4 regions of the Parazoarcus sp. PS-13 R2A genome follow, and region 2 is predicted to be linked to each of the others. Evidence: predicted binding sites of a transcription regulator. Region 2 holds the regulator's gene; each other region holds the start of a gene.

Region 1 (5,515 bases), on a different contig from region 2:
GCGGGCTGTCCGGCCCGTCCATACTGCAGGCGTCGAGTTACTGGCAGGCGCAGGCCTATGACAAGGATGACTGGGCACCCGTCAGCCTCAACCTGCTGCCCGGAATCGAGGCCGAGGAATGGCTGATGGCGCATGCCAGCGAGCGCGGCCTGCTTGCAAACCTGCTGTCCGAGCGCCTGCCCCGGCGCTTCGCCCACGCACTGTGCGCGCTGCAAGGCTGGGAGAAACCGGTCAACGCGTTCCGCCATGCGGATCTGCGCCAGATTGCTGCCACCCTTGCCGACTGGCAGCTGGTGCCATCCGGCACCCAGGGTTATGCCAAGGCGGAGGTCACGCTCGGCGGGGTCGACACCAACGCGCTGTCGTCAAAGACGATGGAAGCGCGCAAGCAACCCGGCCTGTTCTTTGCGGGCGAAGTCATGGACGTGACCGGCCACCTGGGCGGGTACAACTTCCAGTGGGCATGGTCATCCGGTTACGCAGCAGGCCAGCACGCCTGAGCCCGGCATCCCCGGCCCCGACCGACATTCATCACCCTGTCACACGCCTGCGCCACGCTTGACGGCGACCCCATCGCCCCAGGCCGCACATGCAGGAAAAACAGGTTCGCTCGATCTTTCTGTCGGATATCCACCTCGGCACGCGCGGCTGCCAGGCAGAACGTCTGCTCGATTTCCTGCGTTACCACGAATCCGAGAATCTCTTCCTGATTGGCGACATCGTGGACTTCTGGGCAATGAGCAGAAGCATTCACTGGACCAGCACCCAGAACACCGTCGTACAAAAGGTGTTGCGGCGTGCGCGCAAGGGCACGCAGGTGGTCTTCATTCCCGGCAACCATGACGAGGCCTTGCGCGAATACATCGGCACCACATTCGGCGACATCCGACTCGAGTCAGACTGGATTCACGAGACCGCGGACGGGCGGCGCTTCCTGCTGCTGCATGGCGACGAATACGATCAGGTTACCCGCCATCATCGCTGGGTTGCGGTACTCGGTGACGTCGCCTACAACGCGCTGGTCCGCATCAACGGCGGACTGTCACGCATCCGGCGCCGCCTGGGCATCTCCGGCTACTGGTCGCTCGCCGGCTACGCCAAGCGCAAGGTCAAGACCGCGGTCAGCTTCATCTTCGACTTCGAGGACTCAGTGATGCACGGCGCGCGCGAGCGCGGCGTGGATGGCGTGATCTGCGGACACATTCACTGGGCGAGCATGCGTGAGGTCGATGGGCTGACCTATGTGAATTGCGGCGACTGGGTCGACAGCTGCACGGCCATCGTCGAGCATCTCGACGGCCGGCTTGAGCTGATCCACTGGGGCGCTCAGACCACAGCACAGAAGGCGCTGCCAGCGCCCCCCGCCGCCGCACAGACACCGGAGCAGGCGCCGGAGCGGGAACAGGAGGCCGCAGTCAGCGCCTGAACCCGGCCGCACGCCGGGCGCTCAGCCCGGTTGCGCCCGACGCCACGGCAACAGCGGCAAATAGGCGAGCACCTGAACTGCGATCAGGCCGCCAAATGCGAGGCTCAGGGATGCAGACAGCGTATGCCCTGTCAGCTGCAAGGCATCCAGCGCCAAACCCAGGCCCCACTGCACGGCGAAGGCACCGGCAAACGCCATCAGGTTGATTGCCGTCGATACGCGCGCGAACACCTGACGGGGAAAATTCGAGGCGGTTGCGAGGTAGGTCTGTGAATTGACCGACGACAGCGCACCGAGCAGAAACCACAGCACCACCAGCGGCCCCAGATCAAACAGGATGCAGAGCTGCACGCTCAGCATGCCCGCATAGCCGAACTGGATCAGGTTGAGCGGGCGCACGCCGCGCGTTGCAAGGCGCACCCCGAGAAGGCCGATGGACAGTTGCCCCGCCAGCATGCCGACATTGAGCGCCACCAGATAGCCTGCGGCCTGGGCCAGCGACAGCCCGTTTACGCTCATCAGCCAGGGCACGGCCCAAAGGCTCTGCATGGCCATGAAGCCGCCGGTAAAGAACATCGACGACGCCGCGAATTTCAGGAATGCAGGGGCAGGAAAGATCCGCACCGCCGCGCGCAAGGCATCGAGCAGACGCTCGTTGTCCCCGTGGATGGCCTCGTCGGGCAAGGACAGGAAAATCCACAGCGAGATCATCAGCGCAAGCGCGGCGATGGTCCAGAACACACCGCGCCACCCCATAAACGGCAGCAAGGCCTCGACCGGTGCGCTTGCAGTGAGCGCGCCCAGCGCGCCCGCGGCCATGATGAAGCCGGTCATCGAGCTCTGCCGTTCGGCCGGATACCACATTGCGAAGCCTTTCAGCGCCCCCATCAAGCAGGCCGACACACCAACCCCGACCAGCGCGCGCGCGCTACCAAGGCCGGTAAGCGAATCGCCCATCGCAAAGGCGGCACTGCCCAGCGCGGTCAGCAGCATCAGACAGCCTTCGACCCGGCGCGGACCGAAGCGGTCGAGCGCAATACCCACCGGAATCTGTGCCAGACCGAAGGCCAGAAAATAGGTGCTGGTCAGCAGCCCGAGATCAGCGGCGGAAAGGCCGAGCTCGCCCGTCAGCGTGGGCGAAATCACTGCATTGACCGTACGCAGCAGATAGGACAGGTAATAGCCCAGCGCAAAGGGCAGGAAAATCCGCCCCAAGGCGCCTGGGGCTTGGGCAGGACTCATTTCGGGGAATCCGTTCGGCAAAGGCGGCATTCTGCCCGTTTTGCACCATTAAGGGGCACCCGCGGAATGCAGCGGCATGTTCACGATATTGACCCGCGTCAAGGCTGTGAAGGGATCGATGCGGAGAATCGAGACATTCCAGAGGAGTTCTGCCAATGTCACTTTCCAGCCTGATGACCGATGACCACCGTGCCTGCGACCACGTTTTTGCCCGGGTAGAAACCCTCGTCGCCAAGGGCGACTGGCCTGCCGCCGCAGCTGCCATGTCGACATTCGCCGCGGCGCTGAACGCACATTTCCTGGCGGAGGAAGAACACCTCTTCCCCGCATTCGAAGCCGCGACCGGCATGCGCGGCGGCCCCACCGCAGTGATGCGGGCCGAACATGCCGAGATGCGAACCTTTCTTGACAGCATGCTGGCCGCAATTGGCGCCCGCGACGGCGACGATTTTGCGGGCGAAGCCGAAACCCTGATGATCATGATTCAGCAGCACAACATGAAGGAAGAAAACATGCTGTACCCGATGTGCGATGCCCGCCTTGCCGACCGCAGTGGCGAACTGGCAGGCGCGCTCGATACGGCCCTGCATGCCCGCACAGCCCCCGGAGCCATGGCATGAACACACCGACGATCGTCGACGCCCGCGGCATGGAACCGCCCGTGCCCTTCGAGATGGCGATGGAGGCCGTGGCCGACCTCGCCCCCGGTCAGGCAGTCACGCTGCTGCTCGACCGCATGCCCCATCCACTGTTCCGTATCCTCGATCGCGACGGCTACCGCTATACCCCGACGGTTCGTGACGACGCAGTGGTCGAGGTCCTGATCGAGCGTCCATGAGCGGCGCCAACCCCGGCCTGGGCTATGAGGCAACGCCGCCGTTTTCGGCACCGCTGCGCTTCTTTCTCACCGCACCGTTGTTCGGCATCGTCGCCGGGTTGGTGCTGATCGGCGACAGCGGCCTGCTTGCATCGCGCTGGACGCCGGGCACCCTGGCCGTGGTTCACCTGTTTGCAGTTGGCTTCCTGCTGCAGATCATGCTTGGCGCGCTGATCCAGATCATGCCCGTGGTCGCCGGGGCGGCGCTGCCCGCACCGCTGCTCACCGCCAGACTGACCCACGTCGGGCTCAGTCTGGGTGCGGCCGGACTTGCGGCCGGACTCGGCTTCGGCCTGCCGGTCGTGCTGATCGGCGCCGCGGCACTGCTCGGGCTGAGCATTTTCGGCTTTCTCGGCTGCGCCACCGTTGCCATCATTCGTGCGCCAAAGTCGTCCATGGCAAGCCACACGCCGCGTGATCTGCGCCTTTCGCTCACCGGCCTTGCACTGTCCGTCGTGCTGGGCCTCTCGATCGCACTCGGGCTCAGCGGCGGCGCTGGGCTTCCCCTGCCCTTCACGACTCAGGTCAATCTGCACGCGGGCTGGGCGCTGCTTGGCTGGGCCGGCATTCTCCTCGCGGCGGTGAGCTGGGTGGTGGTCCCGATGTTCCAGATCACGCCCGCCTATCCGGTCGCGCTTACCCGTTACTGGGCGCCCGCCATTCTCGGCCTGCTGTGCGCATGGTCCGTGCTCAGTGTCACCGGCTTCGACCAGACTGCGATCATGCTCGCGCTCACCCTGATCGCCGCCGTGATCTGCTTTGCCGGCATCACCTTGCGCCAGCAGGCGCGTACGCGACGCAGCACGCCCGACGCCTCCTTTCGCGCCTTCCGCCTGGCGATGGTAGCCCTGATTGCCGGCGCCGCCCTCCTGATTTTTCCCCAGTTCTCCGATGCTGAGCGCTGGCCAGTGCTGGCCGGCATCCTGATCCTGCACGGTGGCCTGGGCGGCGCCACCAGCGCCATGCTGTACAAGATCGTGCCCTTTCTGGCGTGGCTGCATCTCACCCAGGCCAAGGTCAAGGCACCCAACGTCAAGAAGATGCTCCCGGATGCGCGCGCCAAAGCACAGCTCAGGATGCACGTGCTTGCGCTTGCAGCGCTGCTTGCCGCTGCACTGGCGCCAGCGCTGGGGCCGCTTGCGGGACTCGCGCTGATTGTCGAGTTCGGCTGGCTCATGCTCAACCTCCTCCATGTCGTCAGGATGTGGCGGGCAAACGCCCCCACGCCACAGCGCGCCGTCACACCAGCCTGATAAGATCGGCGCCTGTTCCGACCTCAGGCACCCGTCCCGCTCATGCTCCGAATCCCGCCCGCCCTCAGTCGCGGCCTCTTCGTCTTCGCCCTTGTGGCCGTGTTCTGGCTCGCCCTGCAACCGGCACCCGATGTGGTCCAGATCGTCAGCTGGCAGGACAAGATCGAACACGCGGTGCTGTTCGCCGTGCTGATGGTGCTGGGCAGCCTTGCCTGGCCGGATCGCATGCTGCAGGTGGTGCTCGGTCTGCTCGCCTACGGTGCGGCGATGGAGGTGGCGCAGTCCTTCACCGACTACCGCTTCGGTGACCTGTGGGACTGGGTTGCCGACGCCATCGGGCTCTTGCTCGCCGCCATCCCGGCCCGCCTGCTTGCGGCCCGCTTTGGCGCGCCCCCGGCGCAGGCGTCGAGCACTGCCGGTGCACGAAACCAAGCCTGAGGATTCGCGAACCGGTATCATTACCGCCTTTCCGATCAAGACCTTGAAGTCGCGCCGCTGATGAACGCCCGTCACCAACTCGAACTCCTGTCCCCGGCCAAGAATGCCGACTTCGGCATCGAAGCCATCACCCACGGGGCAGACGCCGTCTATATCGGCGGTCCGTCGTTCGGCGCACGTGCCTCAGCGGAAAACACGGTCGCCGACATTGCCCGCCTGGCCGCCCATGCCCACCGTTTTCATGCGCAGGTGTTCGTGGCGCTCAACACCATCCTGCGT
Region 2 (5,515 bases):
GTTCGGATCCGATACGTCCTCACTCCGACGACGCGCGTTTTGCCGATCCCGTATGGACGGAGTATCCGACCTGGGATTTGAGCAAGGAGTGGTACCTCGCTTTCACCCGCAACATGCAGGACATGCTTTACGACACCCCCGGGCTGGCGAGCAAGGAGCGCAGGCGGGCGGCATTCTGGTGGCGTAATCTGCTCAACGCGATGGCCCCCACGAATTTCTTGTGGACCAATCCGGTGGCGATGCGCAAGGCCGTCGAAACCAACGGTGAAAGCCTGACCAATGGCTTCAAGAATTTCCTCGAGGATCTCAAGGCCGGCAATGTCCGGATGACCGACCCGGACGATTTCCATGTTGGCGAAAATCTCGCCACGACGCCAGGCGAGGTGGTCTTTCGCAATAATCTGCTGGAGGTGATCCATTACGCGCCGACGCAGCCAAAGGTGCATGCGAAGCCGATCGTGATCGTCACGCCGTGGATCAACAAGTTCTACATTCTTGACCTGGTGCCGCGCAAGAGCATGATCCGCTTCCTCCTCGATCAGGGGATGGACGTCTTCATCACGAGCTGGAAAAACCCCGGCGCGTCCATGCGCGATTGCAGTTTCGACGATTACCTCACCGAAGGCGTACATGCCATCATCGAGTGCGCGCGAAGCTTCACCGGGCAGGACAAGGTGCATGCAGTTGGCTACTGCATCGGAGGCACTGCACTGTCGATGTACATGGCATGGGCAAACCGCCATTTCCCAGAGGACGAGGTGCCGGTTGCGGACTGGACCCTGCTCACCACGCTTGTCGATTTTCACAAGCCGGGCGACATCGAGGTCTTCATCGACGAAGCCAGCATCCGCTACATCATCGACAACATGGCCAGCAAGGGCTATCTCGACGGCAAGGAAATGGCTTCCGCTTTCCGCCTGCTGCGCTCGAACGGCCTGATCTGGCATTACGTTGTGCAAGGCTGGCTGTACGGCGAAACGCCGCCGCCATTCGACGTGCTGTACTGGAACATGGATACCACGCGTATGCCGTACGCGATGCATTCGTGGTACCTGCGCGAGCTTTACCTGAACAACAAGCTGATTCATCCCGACGCACTCGAGGTGGCGGGTGAGCCGCTCGATCTCGGCCGTATCACGCAACCGCTCTACGTCGTTTCCGCAGAGGACGATCACATTGCGCCGTGGCTGCAGACTTTCCGTGTGGTCAACCACGTCACCGGTCCGAAGCGCTATGTGCTCTCGAGCTCAGGCCACATTCTCGGCATCGTCAATCCGGTCGTCACGCCGCCCAAGCGCAGGTTCTGGGCCGGTGAAGCGCATCGCTCGGATACGGCCGAGCAGTGGCGCAATCGCACTGAAGAGCAGGCGGGCAGCTGGTGGGCCGACTGGATGGACTGGGTCAAACCCCACGCCGGAGAGCTGATCGAAGCGAGGCCGGCGGCAAGCGAGCAGTTTCCTTCTCTCGCACCGGCGCCAGGAACCTATGTGCTTGAGTCCTGAGCGCTGACGCGTGAAGGCTTCGGCTTTCAGCACCCGGGTATCGTGAAAAACGGCCTCTTGCTCGTTCAAGAGGCCGTTGCTTTTCGGGGGGGACGGAAGGACTTGAGCGGGTGAAGTGCTACCCGCTGTAGCGCGACAGTGCCTGCGGATTGTGAAGCGTGATGCGCTTGCCGTGAACGGTGATGAGTCCATGGTCTGCCAGGTCGTGGAAGATCCGCGAAAGGGTCTCGGGCGTCAGGTTCAGGCGTGACGCGATGACCTGCTTGCTCGTGGGCAGGGAGATGTCGCAAGCCTTGGTGCCGTCCTCTTCGGTTTGCTGGAGGAGGTAACCGATTACGCGCTGTGTGCTTGAGCGCAGGGAATAGGTTTCTACGTCGCGCACCATGTTATGCAGGCGGACCGCCATGCCTGCCAGCAGCTTGCGTGCAAACTGCGGATCCTGATCGATCAGGTCGGATACGACGTTCTGGCCGATATGAAGCAACGACATGTCGGTAAGCGCTTCGGCAAAAACGGGGTAGGGGCGGTTCATGAACATCACCGCTTCGCCAAAGCTTTGCTGCGGGCCGACGATTTCGACCACTTTCTCGTTGCCCTGAGCTGACGAGAAACCGAGCTTGAGCTGTCCTTCGGTGACGAAATAGAAACCGTGGGCAACGTCGCCGCGCTGGAACAGCAGTTCGCCCTTGCCCAGTCGGCGTTCGCGGGTATAGCGTGCAACACGTTCCAGCTCACTCTCCGACAGCTCCCCGAACAGGGAGATCTGACGGAGCTGGGTAAGGATGTCTGAGGCGGTCTGGTTCATTCCGTGCTCCTGCATTTCACTTTCGATTCTAGCCTGCGTGGCCGAATCCTGTTTGTTCTGTCATTGTTCGGTGCCCGACCAGGGCGCACCGGTCAGCATTTTCCCCGAGGAGGAACGAAAGATGTATCAGGCGATCAAGCACATCCACGTCACCTGTGTGATTCTGAGCCTTGCCGGCTTCGCGCTCAGGGGAGTGTGGATGCTTGTTGATAGCCGTCTGCTCACACATCGTCTGACGCGCGTTCTGCCGCATGTGGTCGATACCGTGTTGCTTGGCAGTGCGATCACGCTGGCGGTGATGATCGAACAGTACCCGTTGCAGGCACCGTGGGTGACCGCCAAGGTCATCGGCCTGATCGTCTACATCCTGCTGGGCGCCGTTGCCCTGAAACGTGGCCGAACGCGCACCGTGCGCGGGGCTGCGTTCGTTGCTGCGCTGCTCGTGTTCAGCTGGATCGTGTCGGTCGCGCTCAGCAAGAACGTCGGCGGCTGGTTCGCCGCCTTTGCCTGAGCGCGACAGTCCGGGGCTCAGCGCGCGCCGGGCTGGTGCTGAATGAGTTTCTTGAGACCGTCGTTGTCGAGAATGCGGATATGTTTCTGCTGCACCGCGACGAGGCCGTCTTCCTGAAAGCGGGAGAAGGCACGCGAGACCGTTTCCAGCTTCAGGCCCAGATAGGAGCCGATCTCTTCGCGGGTCATGCGCAGGTGAAACTCGGCGGCCGAGAAGCCACGAGCGGTGAAGCGCTGCGACATGTTGAGCAGGAAGGCCGCCAGACGCTCTTCCGCGCGCATGGAGCCCAGCAGCATCATCACGCCGTGATCGCGCACGATCTCACGGCTCATGACCTTGTGGAACTGGTGCTGCAGGCCTTCGATCTCGCGCGACAGTTCTTCCAGCTTGGCGTAGGGAATGACGCAGACTTCGCTGTCTTCGAGCGCAACCGCATTGCACGAGTGGAGCTCGGTGCTGATGCCGTCGAGACCGATAATCTCGCCGGTCATCTGAAATCCGGTGACCTGCTCGCGACCATCTTCGAGCAGAACGTCGGTCTTGAAGGAACCGGCACGGATCGCATAGATGGCTTCGAAGAGCTCGCCCGCTCGATAGAGCGGCTGCTGACGCTTGATCTTCCGACGTCCGCCGACGAGTTCGTCGAGGCGGTTGAGTTCGGTGTCAGTCATGCCGAACGGCAGGCACAGCTCCAGCAGATTGCATTGTGAACATGCGGTTTTGAGCCCCGCCGCGGTGATCGGCACCGTCGCCTTCATTTGCACTGTAAACTTGCTCCGATTCCGGATTGGGGGTAGTCAGAATGTTGCCGTTGATCCAAGTCAACCACAAAACGCCGGCTTTCTGCCATTGTTAAGTAACACATCGACGCAGCCAGACCATGACCAGCCAGACAGACCTCATCTTTGATCCCCAGTTGATTCGACGATTCGACATCAACGGGCCTCGCTATACGTCGTATCCCACCGCAGACAGGTTTGTGGAGGCGTTCGATGCACAAGCACTGACAGACTGGCTGGGAAAACGTGCCGTCGGCGGTGTGAGCCGACCGCTGTCATTATACTTCCACATCCCCTTTTGTAACACGATCTGCTACTACTGCGCCTGCAACAAGATCATCACCAAGGATCATGGAAGGTCTGCCAAATATCTGAATTACCTGGAAAAAGAGATCGAAATGCAGGCGGCGGCCCTGGGTGGCGCACGTCAGGTCACACAGTTACATCTCGGGGGCGGAACGCCGACCTTCCTCTCGCACGCGGAGATGCATCAGCTGATGGATGCGGTCCGCAAGCACTTCAACCTGGTGCCGAATGGCGAATACTCGATCGAGGTCGATCCGCGCAAGGTGGATTTCGACACCGTCGAGATGCTGGCCAACCTCGGCTTCAATCGCATGAGCGTCGGCGTGCAGGACTTCGCCGAGGATGTGCAGATTGCGACCAACCGCGTGCAAAGCGTCGAAGAGACCAAGCTCGTCATCGACGCGGCGCGGGCAACCGGCTTCAAGTCGATCAGCATGGACCTGATCTATGGTCTGCCCAAGCAGAACGTGATCAGCTTCAACCGCACGCTGGAGCAGGTGCTCGAACTCTCGCCCGATCGAATTTCGCTGTACAGCTACGCGCACCTGCCGGGACTGTTCAAGCCCCAGCGCAGGATCATTCCGATCGATCTGCCGTCAGCGGACTCCAAGCTGCAGATTCTGCAGCTTGCCATCCGTCGCCTGACCGACGCCGGCTACGTCTATATCGGCATGGACCATTTCGCGAAGCCGGATGACGAGCTGACCGTGGCGCAGCGGCAGGGGCGTCTGCACCGCAATTTCCAGGGCTATTCGACCCAGGCCGAGTGCGACCTGCTGGCCTTCGGTGTGTCGGCGATCGGCAAGATCGGTCCGGTCTACTCGCAGAACGTCAAGACGCTCGACGAGTACTACGATGCGCTCGATCGCGACGAGCTGCCGGTGCTGCGCGGCATCGAGCTCACCGCCGACGATCTCCTCCGGCGCTCGATCATCCAGGCGCTGATGTGCCATTTCGAGCTGTCGATCGAGTCGATCGAGATTGCACACCTCATCAAGTTCCATGAGTACTTTGCAGACGAAATCGCCGACCTCAAGGAAATGGAAGAGGCCGGGCTGGTGAAGATCGACAAGGACTGGATCAGCGTGCTGCCCGCGGGCCGTCTGCTGGTGCGGGGAATTGCGATGTTCTTCGATCGCTATCTGCGCTCGGATCGCGAGCGGGCCCGTTACTCCCGGGTGATCTGACCGGGCGGGGAGGCGCGGTGCAGCGTAGAATGCGCGCACCGCATCAAACGCTTCATAGCTGATTGAACATGCCCGAAACCGGTTATCTCGCCGTCTTCCTGATCGGCCTCCTTGGCGGCACCCACTGTGTATCGATGTGCGGCGGCATTGTCGGCGCGCTCACGGTACAGGTGCAGACGCCGTCGAGTCGCAGTCGGCAGTGGCCGATTCATCTCGCCTACAACCTTGGCCGGATCACCACCTACACCTGCATTGGCGCCGGACTTGGCGCGCTGGGCTCGGTCGGCATGCTCTACGATGGCGTGCTGCCGGTCCAGATCACGCTTTACGTGCTCGCGAACCTCATGCTGGTGGCGCTCGGGCTCTATCTCACCGGATTCACCAAGCTGCTCGTTCCGGTGGAGCAGCTCGGTCACCGCCTGTGG
Region 3 (5,515 bases), on a different contig from region 2:
GCCTTGCATCGTGCATTGCGCTACGCGCCGGCGGCAGCGCTGTCCGCCCTGGTGGCGCCGGACATTCTCCTCGACGAAGGCGCGCTGCAGCCCTTCAATCCGAAGTTTGCCGCAGCCCTGGTCGTGCTCTTCTTTGCCTTGCGCTCGCGCAACCCCTGGCTGCCCTTCATCTTTGGCATGGGGCTGCTGATCCTGATGCGCAAGGGCTTGGGCTGGTAGCCGGAGCGGAGGGGGCTCAGGCCTCCTCGACCCAGACGTGGCGTGCGACATCGTGCTCGAGCGCGAGCTCCATGTGGTCGCATAACACGACGGTCATCGGCTGCTGCTGCGTCACGCGAATGATGTGTGGCGGCGACATGCCGTAGGCGTGCAGCTGTTCGACCTGCAGCGGGTCGATTTCGGTGCCGAAGTCCGCAACGCGGACCTTGCGGCCGATCGGGGTGCCGGTCAGGCGGATGCGCTCGGAGGGGGATGGGCTCATGTCGATCTCGCTCAGAAGAAGAGGCGCAGGACGTGGTTGAGGACGCCGCCGACAAAGAAGGCGGTCGGCATGATCATCGCCAGCATCAGTGCGGTGGTGCGAACGCCCTGTTCCTTGACGATCATCATCACGCTGGCGATGCAGGGCACGAACAGGGTGATGGTCACCATGCCGACGACGGCCTGAATCATGTCCAGCTGATGGCTCAGGGCGAAGAGGCCGGTGGCGCCGAAGTCGCGGCGCAGAAAGCCCATGACGAAGGCCGCGCTGGCTTCCGGCGGCAGTCCGAGCCAGCCGGTGACCAGCGGCTTGCCGGCTTCGATGATCCACGGCAGGGCGCCGGTGCGGTCGAGCACGAACATGATCAGGGTGCCGAGCAGAAAGAGCGGGATCACTTCGATCAGGTACCACTTGAGCCGGCCACCGGTCTTCTTCAGCACATTGCCGAGTACCGGCATGCGCATGGGCGGGAGTTCGGTCACGAGCGGGACGCGTCGCCCCTTCACCAGCTTGCCGGCCAGCCAGCCAGCACTGAGCAGCACCAGCACCATGGCGCCGGCCCAGATCACGGTGGCGCCAAACGAGATGCCGCCAAGCAGGCCGAGCACCACGCCAAGCTGTGCCGAGCACGGAATTGCCAGCGCCATCAGGAAGATGGTGATCAGGCGCTCGCGCGGCGTGTGCAGGATGCGGGTGGTCAGTGTGGCCATGGTGACGCAGCCCAGGCCCAGCACCATCGGCAGCACGGCGCGGCCATTGAGGCCGATGGCGGCGAACATGCGGTTGGCGATGACCGACAGGCGGGTGAAGTAGCCGGAATCCTCGAGCAGTCCGAAGGCAAGGAAGAAGGTGGTCACGATGGGCAGGATCAGCGCGAGTGCGTAGGTCATGCCCATGGTCCACAAGCCGTACTCGCCCACCAGCAGGTCGGCGATCCACGGAACGGTGATGTGGGTCTGCACCAGGGTGGTCACCGCAGGGTTGAGGATCTCTCCGAAGAAGTCCTCTTCGAGAAGGCCAACCAGGGTACTGGCGCCAAAGTCACCGACAAACAGGTACACCACATAGAGCACGGCCAGCAGCATCGGCCAGCCCCAGATCCGGTGCACCGCCACTTGTCCGACCAGCAGCGACAGGCTGCGGTCCTTGCCTGCGGCCTGTTGCGACACGGTGCGCGACAGGGCTTCGGCGGCACGTCCACGCTCACGCGCGAGCCGCGCCGGCAGGGAGTCACGGCCGGTGGCCGGCGCAAGGGTGGCGACCTCTGCCAGCAGCGCAGGCCCCTCAGGACGGGTGGCGAGCCAGGCCTGCACCTCTGCATCATGTCCGAGCAGCAGGATGGCCAGGCCGCGGGCGGTCAGTCGCGGGTGAGGGGCGCGTGCAGCGATCATGGCGGTGACCTGACCGATGACGGTCTCGATCTCCGGGTCGTAGCGCAGCATCGCCGCCGGTTGGCGTGCGTGGGCGAGGGCGTCGGTCAGCGGTGCGATGCCTTCGCCGCCAGTTGCGACCGTTGCCACCACCGGTACGCCGAGTGCCTCGGCGAGTGCCGATGCATCCACGGTCACGCCGCGCGCGCTGGCCTCGTCCGTCATGTTCAGCGCCATCACCATCGGCACGCCGAGTTCGGCGAGCAGGGCGGTGAGGTTCAGCGTGCGCCGCAGGTTCTTGGCGTCGCCCACCTGCACGATCAGGCGCAGATCTTCATGCAGCAGTGCGCGCACCGTGGCCCGCTCATCGTCGCTGCGCGAGGGCAGGGCGAGCACCCCTGGGGTGTCGAGCAAGGACATCTCGCGGTCGAAACGGGCGGGCGCCCGGGCGACTTCAACCGTCGTGCCGGGGTAGTTGGATACGTTTACGTAAGTGCCGGTCAGGCGATGGAATAACACTGACTTGCCGACGTTCGGGTGTCCGACGAGGGCGAGGGTTGTGTTGCCCGACTCGGAAGCGGCAAGACTTGCGTGTTCGGTCAGCGTGGCCTGGTTCATTGGAAGCTCGGCGATGTAAGTTCATGGGAATGATAATGCATCGCATTAAGAGTTCTTTGATTTGGCTCAACTGCTGTTGTATCCATGCACTTGGTGTGGCTATCACCCCTGCCGCATCAGGTCACGGCCCAGCGCCGGAGCAGGTTGTGATAGACCTGCGTCAGCGTGATCAGATCGGGACGGGTGGCGCTGTCTGGCGTCAGCCCCTGAATAGCGCGGTCGAGATCGAATAGCAGGGTCCGGTCTTCCTGCTGCTGCACCATGCTTTGTATCCAGAAAAAGGATGCGATGCGTTCGCCGCGGGTGACCGGCGTGACCTGGTGCAGGCTGCTCGACGGATAGAGCACCATGTCGCCGGCGCCGAGTTTGACCGCCTGTACGCCAAAGGGGCCGTCGATCTGCAGTTCGCCGCCGTCGTACTCGTCCGGCTCGGACAGGAACAGCGTGGCGGAAAGGTCCGAGCGCACGGTGAGTCCCGTGCCACCGACCGCCATCAGCGCGCTATCGACGTGCAGGCCGTAGGCGCCGCCGTTGCGGTAGCAGTTGAACTTCGGTGGAAAGATGCGGTGGGGGAGTGCAGCGGAGATGAAGGCAGGGTGGTTGCCCAGCTTGCGCAGGATGTGGTTGCCCAGCGCAACGGCGAGTGCCGAGCCGTCTTCGAGCTGGAGATTGGTCTTTGCAGCGCGAGCCAGCGTGCCCGCGGTCTTTACCCCATCCTGCCAGTCCGCAGCCGCGAGTTGCTGCCTGAAGTGCAGTACTTCGTCCTTGCTCAGGACGTTTTCGATCGGAATCAGCATGTGTGGTGCGCCCCTTTCTGTTCTTGAATCATGTCCGGGCCGATATCGTTCAGGGTCGCGCAGCCGGCAAGGGCCATGCAGACTTCGAGCTCCTCGCGCAGCGTCCTGATCAGGTGAGCCACGCCAAGCGCGCCGGCGACGGCCAGCGCATGAAGCTGCAGACGGCCGATCATCACTGCGTCGGCGCCAAGTGCGAGTGCCTTGAAGATGTCGGTGCCGCTGCGAATGCCGCTGTCGAGCAACAAGGGATAGTCCTCACCCACCGCCCGGCGGATCTCCGGCAGGGCAACGAGGCTGGCCGGCACGCCATCGAGACTGCGCCCGCCGTGGTTCGAGACGACCAGCGCAGCCACTCCCTTGCGGCGGAGCTCAACGGCGTCCGCGGGGTGGAGCACACCCTTGACCACAACGGGCAGGGCAGTGTGCGCGAGCAGCCAGGCCAGATCGTCCCAGGTCGGGGCTTCGCTCATCATGCCCTGAAAGATGATGCTTTGATCCCGGTCCAGTCGAACCTGTGCGGGCGCCGGGTAAGCGGCAAGATTGACCGGCTGAATCGCGGGCGGCATGACGAAGCCTGCGCGGCGTGCGCGGATGCTCGGAGCCTGGATCGATGCGTCCAGCGTGACGACCAGGGCGCTGAAGCCAGCCCTTTCAGCGCGCCGGACCAGATCGAGTGTGTATTCCCGTCGCGGCTGAAAATACAGCTGGAACCATTTCTCCGCGCCTGCCCGTTCGGCGACGTTCTCCAGGCGGACGGAGGACAAGGTGGAGCACACCATGCAGGCATCCATGGCGGCTGCGCCGCTTGCGCTCGCGAGTTCGCCTTCGGGGTGGGCAAGCCTGTGAAATGCGATCGGCGCAAGCATGACCGGATGCAGCAGCGTGCGGCCGAGCAGGCGCAGTCGCGTATGGCCCGAGCTCAGGTCGCGCAGCAGGCGGGGCCGCAGGCTGAAGCCGGAGAATGCGTCGAGGTTGCTGCGCAGCGTGGTTTCCGTGCCGCTGCCGCCGTCGATATAGGCCAGTGCGCGCGGGTCGATGTGCTTGCGTGCGAGGCGCTCATAGTCCTGCGCGCAATGGATTTCGGCGGGAATGTGATTCAGTGCAGCCAGCAGATCTGTTGTGTCGTTCATTGCGATGTGTGCAAGGGAGAAGCCCGGCAGGAACCAGGCCTCTCCCATGTATCAGCCCGGAATCAGAAGCTGTAGTCGAGCGTCAGACGCACGTTGCGCCGGTCGCCCATGTAGGCAAACGAACCCGAGCGATACACCGCGGTGTAGTACTTCTCGTCGGTGACGTTGCCGATATTGACGCGCGCGCTCAGCTGCTTGCTGACCTTGTAGTTGGCGAAGAGGTCATACACGGTGTATTCCGGCACCTCGAGCGAGGTCGCCGCGACCGACTCCGGTTCGCCTGAATACTTCTCGCTGGAATAGGTGACGCCGCCACCGAAAGTGAATTTCGGTGTGAGCGCATAGCTCAGCAGCAGCGAGGCCGTCTTTTCGGGGAAGTTGCTCAGGCCTTCGCCAACGTTCGCAGCCGTCGCTGATTCGAGGATCTTCGAACTCATGACCGCAACACCAAACTGGGTGGTGAGCTTGTCGGTGAGCTTGCCGGTAAGCCCCAGTTCGACCCCCTGGATGCGGTACTTGCCGGTGTTGATGCTGCCGGTAGCGGAGTACGCATCACCCGTGGTGTTCTCCATCACGTCGCTCTTGACCGTGCGGAACACCGCTGCGGTGGCGAGCAGCTTGCGATCCATCAGGTCCCACTTGGTGCCGAGTTCGAAGTTCTGCGACAGCTCGGGTTTGCTGTTGGCGAACATGTTGCGACGCTCTTCGGTCGTGGTGCCACTCGGCACGCAGATGCCGCCATAGCCGCAGCTCGCGCCGACGTCGGATTCGCCGCCATTGAAGTCGCTTGAAGTGCTGTAGTTGAAGTAGACATTTGCATAGGGCAGGAACTTGTAGCTCACACCCAGGTGACCGTTCCACAGGCCGTCTTCAAGTTCGTACTCGATCGGCCCCAGGGTGCGGTCGACCACCGTGTTGTTGTAGTCGAAACGGTCGTAGCGCAGACCGCCGAATACCGTCCATTTGTCGGTCAGATCGACGGTGTCCATTGCGCTGAGCGAAACCGTCCTGACGTTCCAGTCCGAATCCTCCGCGCCCTTGACCACACTTCGGTTCATCAGGCTCTGCCAGTCGGTCTCGCTGCCGGTAACCGTGTAAGTCGTCGGCGTCGTCGTGTAG
Region 4 (5,515 bases), on a different contig from region 2:
CCTCGGCACCGATCGGGGTCAGCGTCTTGCCCAGACTGGCCACTTCGGCTTCGGTTGGGGCCGCATGGCTCAGGCCACTGCCCAGCAAACCTGCAATCAACAGCGCCATCACTGCAGGGCGCATCGGATTTCTTGTCGTTTTGTCCATGTTGCTCGGTCCTTACAAGGTAAAAAGAAGAATCGATCTGCACCGGCCCCTACTCGATGCGAACACCACGCGCCGCCAGCTTGCTGACGATGGCTCGCCGGGTGGCGCTGACATCACTCAGCGGCTGACTGCGCAAACGGGTCACTTCGGCTTCGGTGTATGGCGCCAGATCGGCAGGCAGCGTTTCTGCGGAAAATGCCTGCAGCATCCAGTTCAGCATGCGGGCGATATCGGCATTGTTTAATGCCGAGTTCGAAGTGCCGGGCACCTTCACCAGAAAGTCGCGCCCCTCCGGAATGCTGGCAAAGTGCCCGATCTGCCCGCGCATGGTCGGAACACCGCCCGACTTCGCGCCACTGCCGTCGGCCTGATGGCAACCCGCACAATTCAGGATGTACTGGTAGCGCGCCTTGCCCGCTTCGGACGCGTGCGCGGCGCCTGCTGTCAGGGAAGCGCCCAGCAGTGCGGCCCAAACCAGTATGCCTGTCCGACCCGCCGCAAGCAGCCTGTTCATGTCCGCCCTCAGCTCTTGACGTCTGCCAGGCCGACCACCGTGGCCATCGTGCAGTGGAACATCGTCGAGTCGTTGGCCATGCACCAGTTGATGTCGTTATGCAGGCCCATGCGGTAGCCCGGCATCTCGCGTTCGTTGGTGTTGCAGAAGCAACGCCCGCAGGAGGTCTTGCCGCAGCAATCGTTGTAGCTGATGAGGTAGTCCTTGCCGTCCTCAGGGTTGTGACAGGTGCCGATCCAGGACACCTTCGATGCCTCGGTACCGGGTGGGCAGCTCGACGCGGTGCCACCGCAGCAGTTGCACAGGTAGCCGTCCTGTGCGCAGTAGCGCCAGTATTCGCAGTCCTGGTCGGTCGGCAACTTGCCCGCCGCCTTCTTGGACGCGGTGGCGCCTGCCGCCTGGGCCGTGCGATCGAAAGGCAGCACCGGCAGCACGAAGGCCGAACCGACAAGCAGCTTGCCGATGCCGATCAATGCGCTGCGCCGGGAGGCGCTTTGCGCAACCTTGCGCGTCTTGCGTTCGAAGAATTCATCCAGCCATTTCATTTGCGTTCTCCTTGTCTCTTCGGAATCAGGCCTTGCCCGGCTGATCGAGGTAGGCCTGTACCGAGGCCACACCCATTTCCTTGGCGGTGAAAAGGCTTTCGAGTTGCTCGCGGGAGTTGACCAGCCCCTTGGCGGCGATCCGGCCCTGCTCATTGATCAGCACCGCATACGGGAGCTTTGCCACTCGATAGGCAATGCCAAGCTCGCGCGAGAGCGCATAGGGGAAGTCCTGCAGCCCGGCCTTGTCGTAGAAGGCGAGGTGTTCCGGCTGTTCGCCGTCCGAGGTCAGCACCACCCGCATCCAGCTGCGCTCGGTCTGATTTGCCGAGCGCAGGATCGGCAGCAGCTTCTTGCACACCGGGCAGGTCGGCGACAGGAAGAACAGCAGCGTGCTCTTGTCACCGGGCAGGCCGAGCGAGATGCGATCGCGGCTATTGGTGAGGTGCGGGAGATCGAACACCGGTGCGGCCTCACCCACCTGCGGGCCGGTATCGAGCATCAGCGCGCCCATCGGCGCAACACGCTCGTAGAGCACGCCGATCTGCCGCGCCAGGGCAAACAGTCCGACCAGTGCGGCAAGCACCGCAATCCACAACAGGACGTTCGAAATCATCAGGGCTTCATTCATGATCCGCTCCTCATTTGGGCGAGATGGGGTTGGTTTGCGAGCAGCTGGTTGGCCGCCGCGTAAAGAGTGAGCAGCATCAGGGTGCCGCCGGCAACGGAGAGGTAGTCGATCCACACCAGGCCGCGATCGGTGCCGAGTTGCGCGCCGACCACAAGCAGGCCCAGAAGCACCGCATTGCGCGCCACGAGCAGCCAGGACAGGCGCGTGTGGCCTTCGGCACCGCCGCAACCACAGTCGATCTCGGTGTGACCGCGGGCAACGTTGATTGCAACGCCGGCCGTTGCGCTGCCGAGCACGAGGACGCCGAGTACAAGACCCAGCGGACGTGACGCATCGAACAGCAGCGCGACGCCGGCCATCGCTTCAAGCACGGGAAAGAGACGGGCGAACAGCGGCACGAGCGATTCGGGCAGCAGCCGGTACAGCTCGACCGAAGCCTCGAACACCACCAGGTCGCGCAGCTTCTGCCACGCCCCCACGATCAGGATGACCGCCAGTGCGGCGCCACAGGCACGCGCCAGCACCGGGTCGATGGCAAGGGCGTCCATCAGTGCAGCTCCATCATGGTCGGCGTCACGCCGACGCCTTCCATGCGGCCGACCAGCTTCAGCGCAGCGCTGGCATCGTAGGCCGCCATTGCACCGGTGACACCGTCATAGGCAAAGAGCCTGGGCTTGTCGCCTTTGCTCACCGCCAGTGCGATCGCGTTGCTGCCCGGCGCCCGTGTCACACGCTTCTGCGTTTTCAGATCGAAACCCCAGATCTCCTTGGCCGGGAACTTGTGACTGCCCACCTTGGCACCGTCATGCATGCCGACAAAAATGCGCCCGCTGGCGTTGTGCTGTGCCAGCAACTGGTAGCCGCCAGGGCGCCAGCCCGCCTTGCGTTCGGCAGCCGTGAGCAGCGACCACTTGGGGTCGAAAGTGGCGACCGCAGCGCCAAGGTGTGCCGTGTAGAGATCACCGCCGTAGGACACGAAGCGGTAGGTGTCGCCGTCCTGCTCACCGTGGATGAAGATGGGGTCGACGTCGGGGTCGAAGAACTTGGCGCTGCGCTGCTGATCGACGGCCTGGCCCTTGTCGTCGAGCGTTACGGTAAGCATGGTGCCGTCGCCACAGATGGTGGAGAAGCGGTTGGAAACCGACTCGGCAGGCAGCAGTATCCAGCAGCCGGGCAGATCGATCTGCGACACCACGCTGCGCGCCTTGAGATCGACCACCGTCACGGAGATCGCCGGCGTGGCATTGAGCACATACAGCCAGCGCCCATCGGCGGAGGTGCGGATGGTGCCCTTGTAATGCAGGGATTGCGCATGAATGGGCGGAATCACGATCTCGCCGGTCTTCACCAGCGTCTGCGCATCGTGGATGTCCACCGTATCGGTGCGCTCGCCCGAGGACAGCCGCGAATAGTAGGTGGTGGCGACATACACCTCGCTGCGATCGGGCGACAGCACGGCCTGCCCGGCGTAGCCGGCAGCGATCACGCCGAGATACTTCATGTTCTTGCCGTCGAGCACATGCAGGCGTCCATCGACGATGTGGCTGATCGCAATATCGGACAGGAAAATGCGGTAGGGATCGGGTGGCGCAAGCTTCTCCACCGAGGGAATTTCGACGGCCAGCTCGGCGTTTGCGGATGCACCCGACAGGGCAATCAGCAATGCGGCCGCGCAGGTCTTCAGGGCGCGATATCGAACCACGACTGAGCTCCTTGCAACCCGGCAAACCTGGTCTCGCGAACGGACCCTGGTGATCGCCGGCGTTTCTCGTATTGCCCGACCGGTCTCTGCAACCAGGCGGACCCGCTTCTCATCACCGTCAAATTTGATCCAGATCAAGATGACGGGATGAGTGGATTCTGGGACGAGACAGGAACAGGCCGGTAACCGAAATCGGCAAGGCCCGATTCGACTGATGATGAGGGCGCGACGCCTCCAAAGTGATACCGCAGCGCACCATCATGGCGCATTCCGGGATAACGTCGGCTAGGAACAGAAAGTGGTTTTCAAGCGCGAAAATTCGGTTTAGTCTTAAAACACATTGCTTTATATAACGATAAATATTCCTGATTCACAAGGAAGAGAGACTGACCATGGAGCATCCTGCACTCGCCGTCTGCACAGACGGCGAGCTCATCGTGGGCGAGCCGTCCCCCCGCAGCTCACGTCACACCGGCTGGCGCCCTTGCAACAGGGCCCTGCCCACCTTGACCGCATTGCGGCAAGGCCCTCACCGCACGCCGCCATCCAGCCTTCGCCTTAACCGTCAGCACTGCAGACGGTTGGCCGACGCCTTGTCAATGGCATGGCACGAATGGTGCTTTAAATGTCAATCATTTCTCCCGTGCGGAGTACCGAACTCGTGATGCCCCCCGCCTCCACTGGTGCAGAAGCCGTCAGTGCGCAGCGCCGCACAACGCACGATGCCGACGATCACGCGTCCTGCCTCAGGAACTGGACACAGCAGTACGACCAGCTCACTGCAGGGGCTTTTTCAGGGCATTTCGAAGAGTACTGTTTCGAGAGCCTGCAGATTTTCCGCGAGCGGACCAATCAGTCCGTGCATGAAATTGGTCAGAGCTGGGAGGGATCACGCACCTTCGGCGTGCCGGTGGAGATCGACGGCAATGGCTGGTATTGCGGCGAAATACTCGAAATCAATTCGTTCGTGACGCTCAAGGGCGGCGAAGAGATGGATTTCCGTACGCCAAAATTGCAGGAGATTCTCGGGGTAACGGCCGATGCCAAGGCGCTGAACAACTACGCGCTGCAGGTCGAGCATCGCGACCTCGAAGCGGAACTCGACGGCAAGCGGGTTTTGCCAACTTCGCCGGAGCAGGCCGCTGCACTGCGGGATTTCCTCGGAACCGTTATTTCGAGCCTGCGTGCCACACCCGAGATGCTCAAGCATGCGGCAATGCGCAAAGCACTCGAACAGGCCGTCTACGGGAGCCTGCTATCCACCATCAAACCTGCGCTCGAGAATCGCTCCACCCCTTCATGTCGCGGCCGGCAACTCGTTGTTGAGCGCACCCGCGAGTACATGCAGGCGCACATCGAGGAACCCTTCACCATCGCCGACCTGTGTGCCGAACTGCGGGTTTCCCGGCGCACCCTGCAATACAGCTTTCAGGACGTGCTCAACCTCAACCCGGTCAGTTTCCTGCGGGCGCTGCGTCTGAATGGCGTGCGCAGAGCGCTCAAGGCGGCTACTGCGGAGTCGACCTCGGTCGCAGACGTGGCTGCAAAATGGGGATTCTGGCACCTGTCCCACTTCGCCTCGGACTACAAGGCGATGTTTGGCGAACTACCGTCGGAAACGCTGCGAAACACGACGCTCCGGCTCGGCTGACGCAAAAATCACGGGTGCTTATGCACCATCCGGATTCGCGCAACGCAGCATGAGCACCAGCCGCGTGCATGACCGACACCGCTTGGCAATGGCCGCCACACGAAACCCGCACAGACCTTCAGCGAGTAGCCCAAATCGGCAATCGGCAGGGGCGAATCACTTGCCGATATCCGTCCCAAGACCTGCGGAGGTCAGCGCGCGCAGTCCGATTACGTCCGGAAAGGCACCGAGAAGTTCAGCCAGCACGGCCGGATCCGGCCTTGGAATCGCTTCGAAAGCCGGACGTGCGTACAGATAGCCCTGGTGCAGCGTGATACCGAGATCAAG

Evidence for each region. The regulator FNR, encoded in region 2, switches genes on or off when oxygen is low (the NO sensors DNR and NnrR bind a similar motif). The targets are predictions, from matches to a motif close to TTGANCTAGNTCAA.
Region 1: AC22G6_RS11070 (hemerythrin domain-containing protein) is a predicted target of FNR. The motif match lies at 2,757-2,770, and genes of this name have one in related genera.
Region 3: feoB (ferrous iron transport protein B) is a predicted target of FNR. The motif match lies at 2,526-2,539, and genes of this name have one in related genera.
Region 4: AC22G6_RS17520 (amine dehydrogenase large subunit) is a predicted target of FNR. The motif match lies at 3,662-3,675, and genes of this name have one in related genera.

Annotation. Positions count from the first base shown of each region.
Region 1 covers NZ_JBYEXN010000010.1:63,289-68,803, forward strand. Annotated here, with positions in the region: gene AC22G6_RS11055 (BaiN/RdsA family NAD(P)/FAD-dependent oxidoreductase) at 1-500, shown strand, start outside; gene AC22G6_RS11060 (UDP-2,3-diacylglucosamine diphosphatase) at 590-1,426, shown strand; gene AC22G6_RS11065 (MFS transporter) at 1,448-2,668, opposite strand; gene AC22G6_RS11070 (hemerythrin domain-containing protein) at 2,824-3,288, shown strand; gene AC22G6_RS11075 (DUF2249 domain-containing protein) at 3,285-3,506, shown strand; gene AC22G6_RS11080 (hypothetical protein) at 3,503-4,798, shown strand; gene AC22G6_RS11085 (VanZ family protein) at 4,841-5,236, shown strand; gene AC22G6_RS11090 (peptidase U32 family protein) at 5,297-5,515, shown strand, end outside.
Region 2 covers NZ_JBYEXN010000024.1:37,335-42,849, reverse strand. Annotated here, with positions in the region: gene AC22G6_RS18540 (PHA/PHB synthase family protein) at 1-1,502, shown strand, start outside; gene AC22G6_RS18535 (Crp/Fnr family transcriptional regulator) at 1,621-2,307, opposite strand; gene AC22G6_RS18530 (SirB2 family protein) at 2,429-2,818, shown strand; gene fnr (fumarate/nitrate reduction transcriptional regulator Fnr) at 2,836-3,576, opposite strand; gene hemN (oxygen-independent coproporphyrinogen III oxidase) at 3,699-5,090, shown strand; gene AC22G6_RS18515 (sulfite exporter TauE/SafE family protein) at 5,159-5,515, shown strand, end outside.
Region 3 covers NZ_JBYEXN010000001.1:301,788-307,302, forward strand. Annotated here, with positions in the region: gene AC22G6_RS01420 (AzlD domain-containing protein) at 1-219, shown strand, start outside; gene AC22G6_RS01425 (ferrous iron transport protein A) at 236-481, opposite strand; gene feoB (ferrous iron transport protein B) at 493-2,469, opposite strand; gene AC22G6_RS01435 (Fe2+-dependent dioxygenase) at 2,586-3,266, opposite strand; gene AC22G6_RS01440 (alpha-hydroxy acid oxidase) at 3,260-4,396, opposite strand; gene AC22G6_RS01445 (TonB-dependent receptor) at 4,459-5,515, opposite strand, start outside.
Region 4 covers NZ_JBYEXN010000021.1:67,801-73,315, reverse strand. Annotated here, with positions in the region: gene AC22G6_RS17545 (DUF1329 domain-containing protein) at 1-148, opposite strand, end outside; gene AC22G6_RS17540 (c-type cytochrome) at 198-662, opposite strand; gene AC22G6_RS17535 (methylamine dehydrogenase light chain) at 671-1,207, opposite strand; gene mauD (methylamine dehydrogenase accessory protein MauD) at 1,233-1,835, opposite strand; gene AC22G6_RS17525 (MauE/DoxX family redox-associated membrane protein) at 1,832-2,383, opposite strand; gene AC22G6_RS17520 (amine dehydrogenase large subunit) at 2,383-3,537, opposite strand; gene AC22G6_RS17515 (helix-turn-helix domain-containing protein) at 4,163-5,188, shown strand; gene AC22G6_RS17510 (EAL domain-containing protein) at 5,345-5,515, opposite strand, start outside.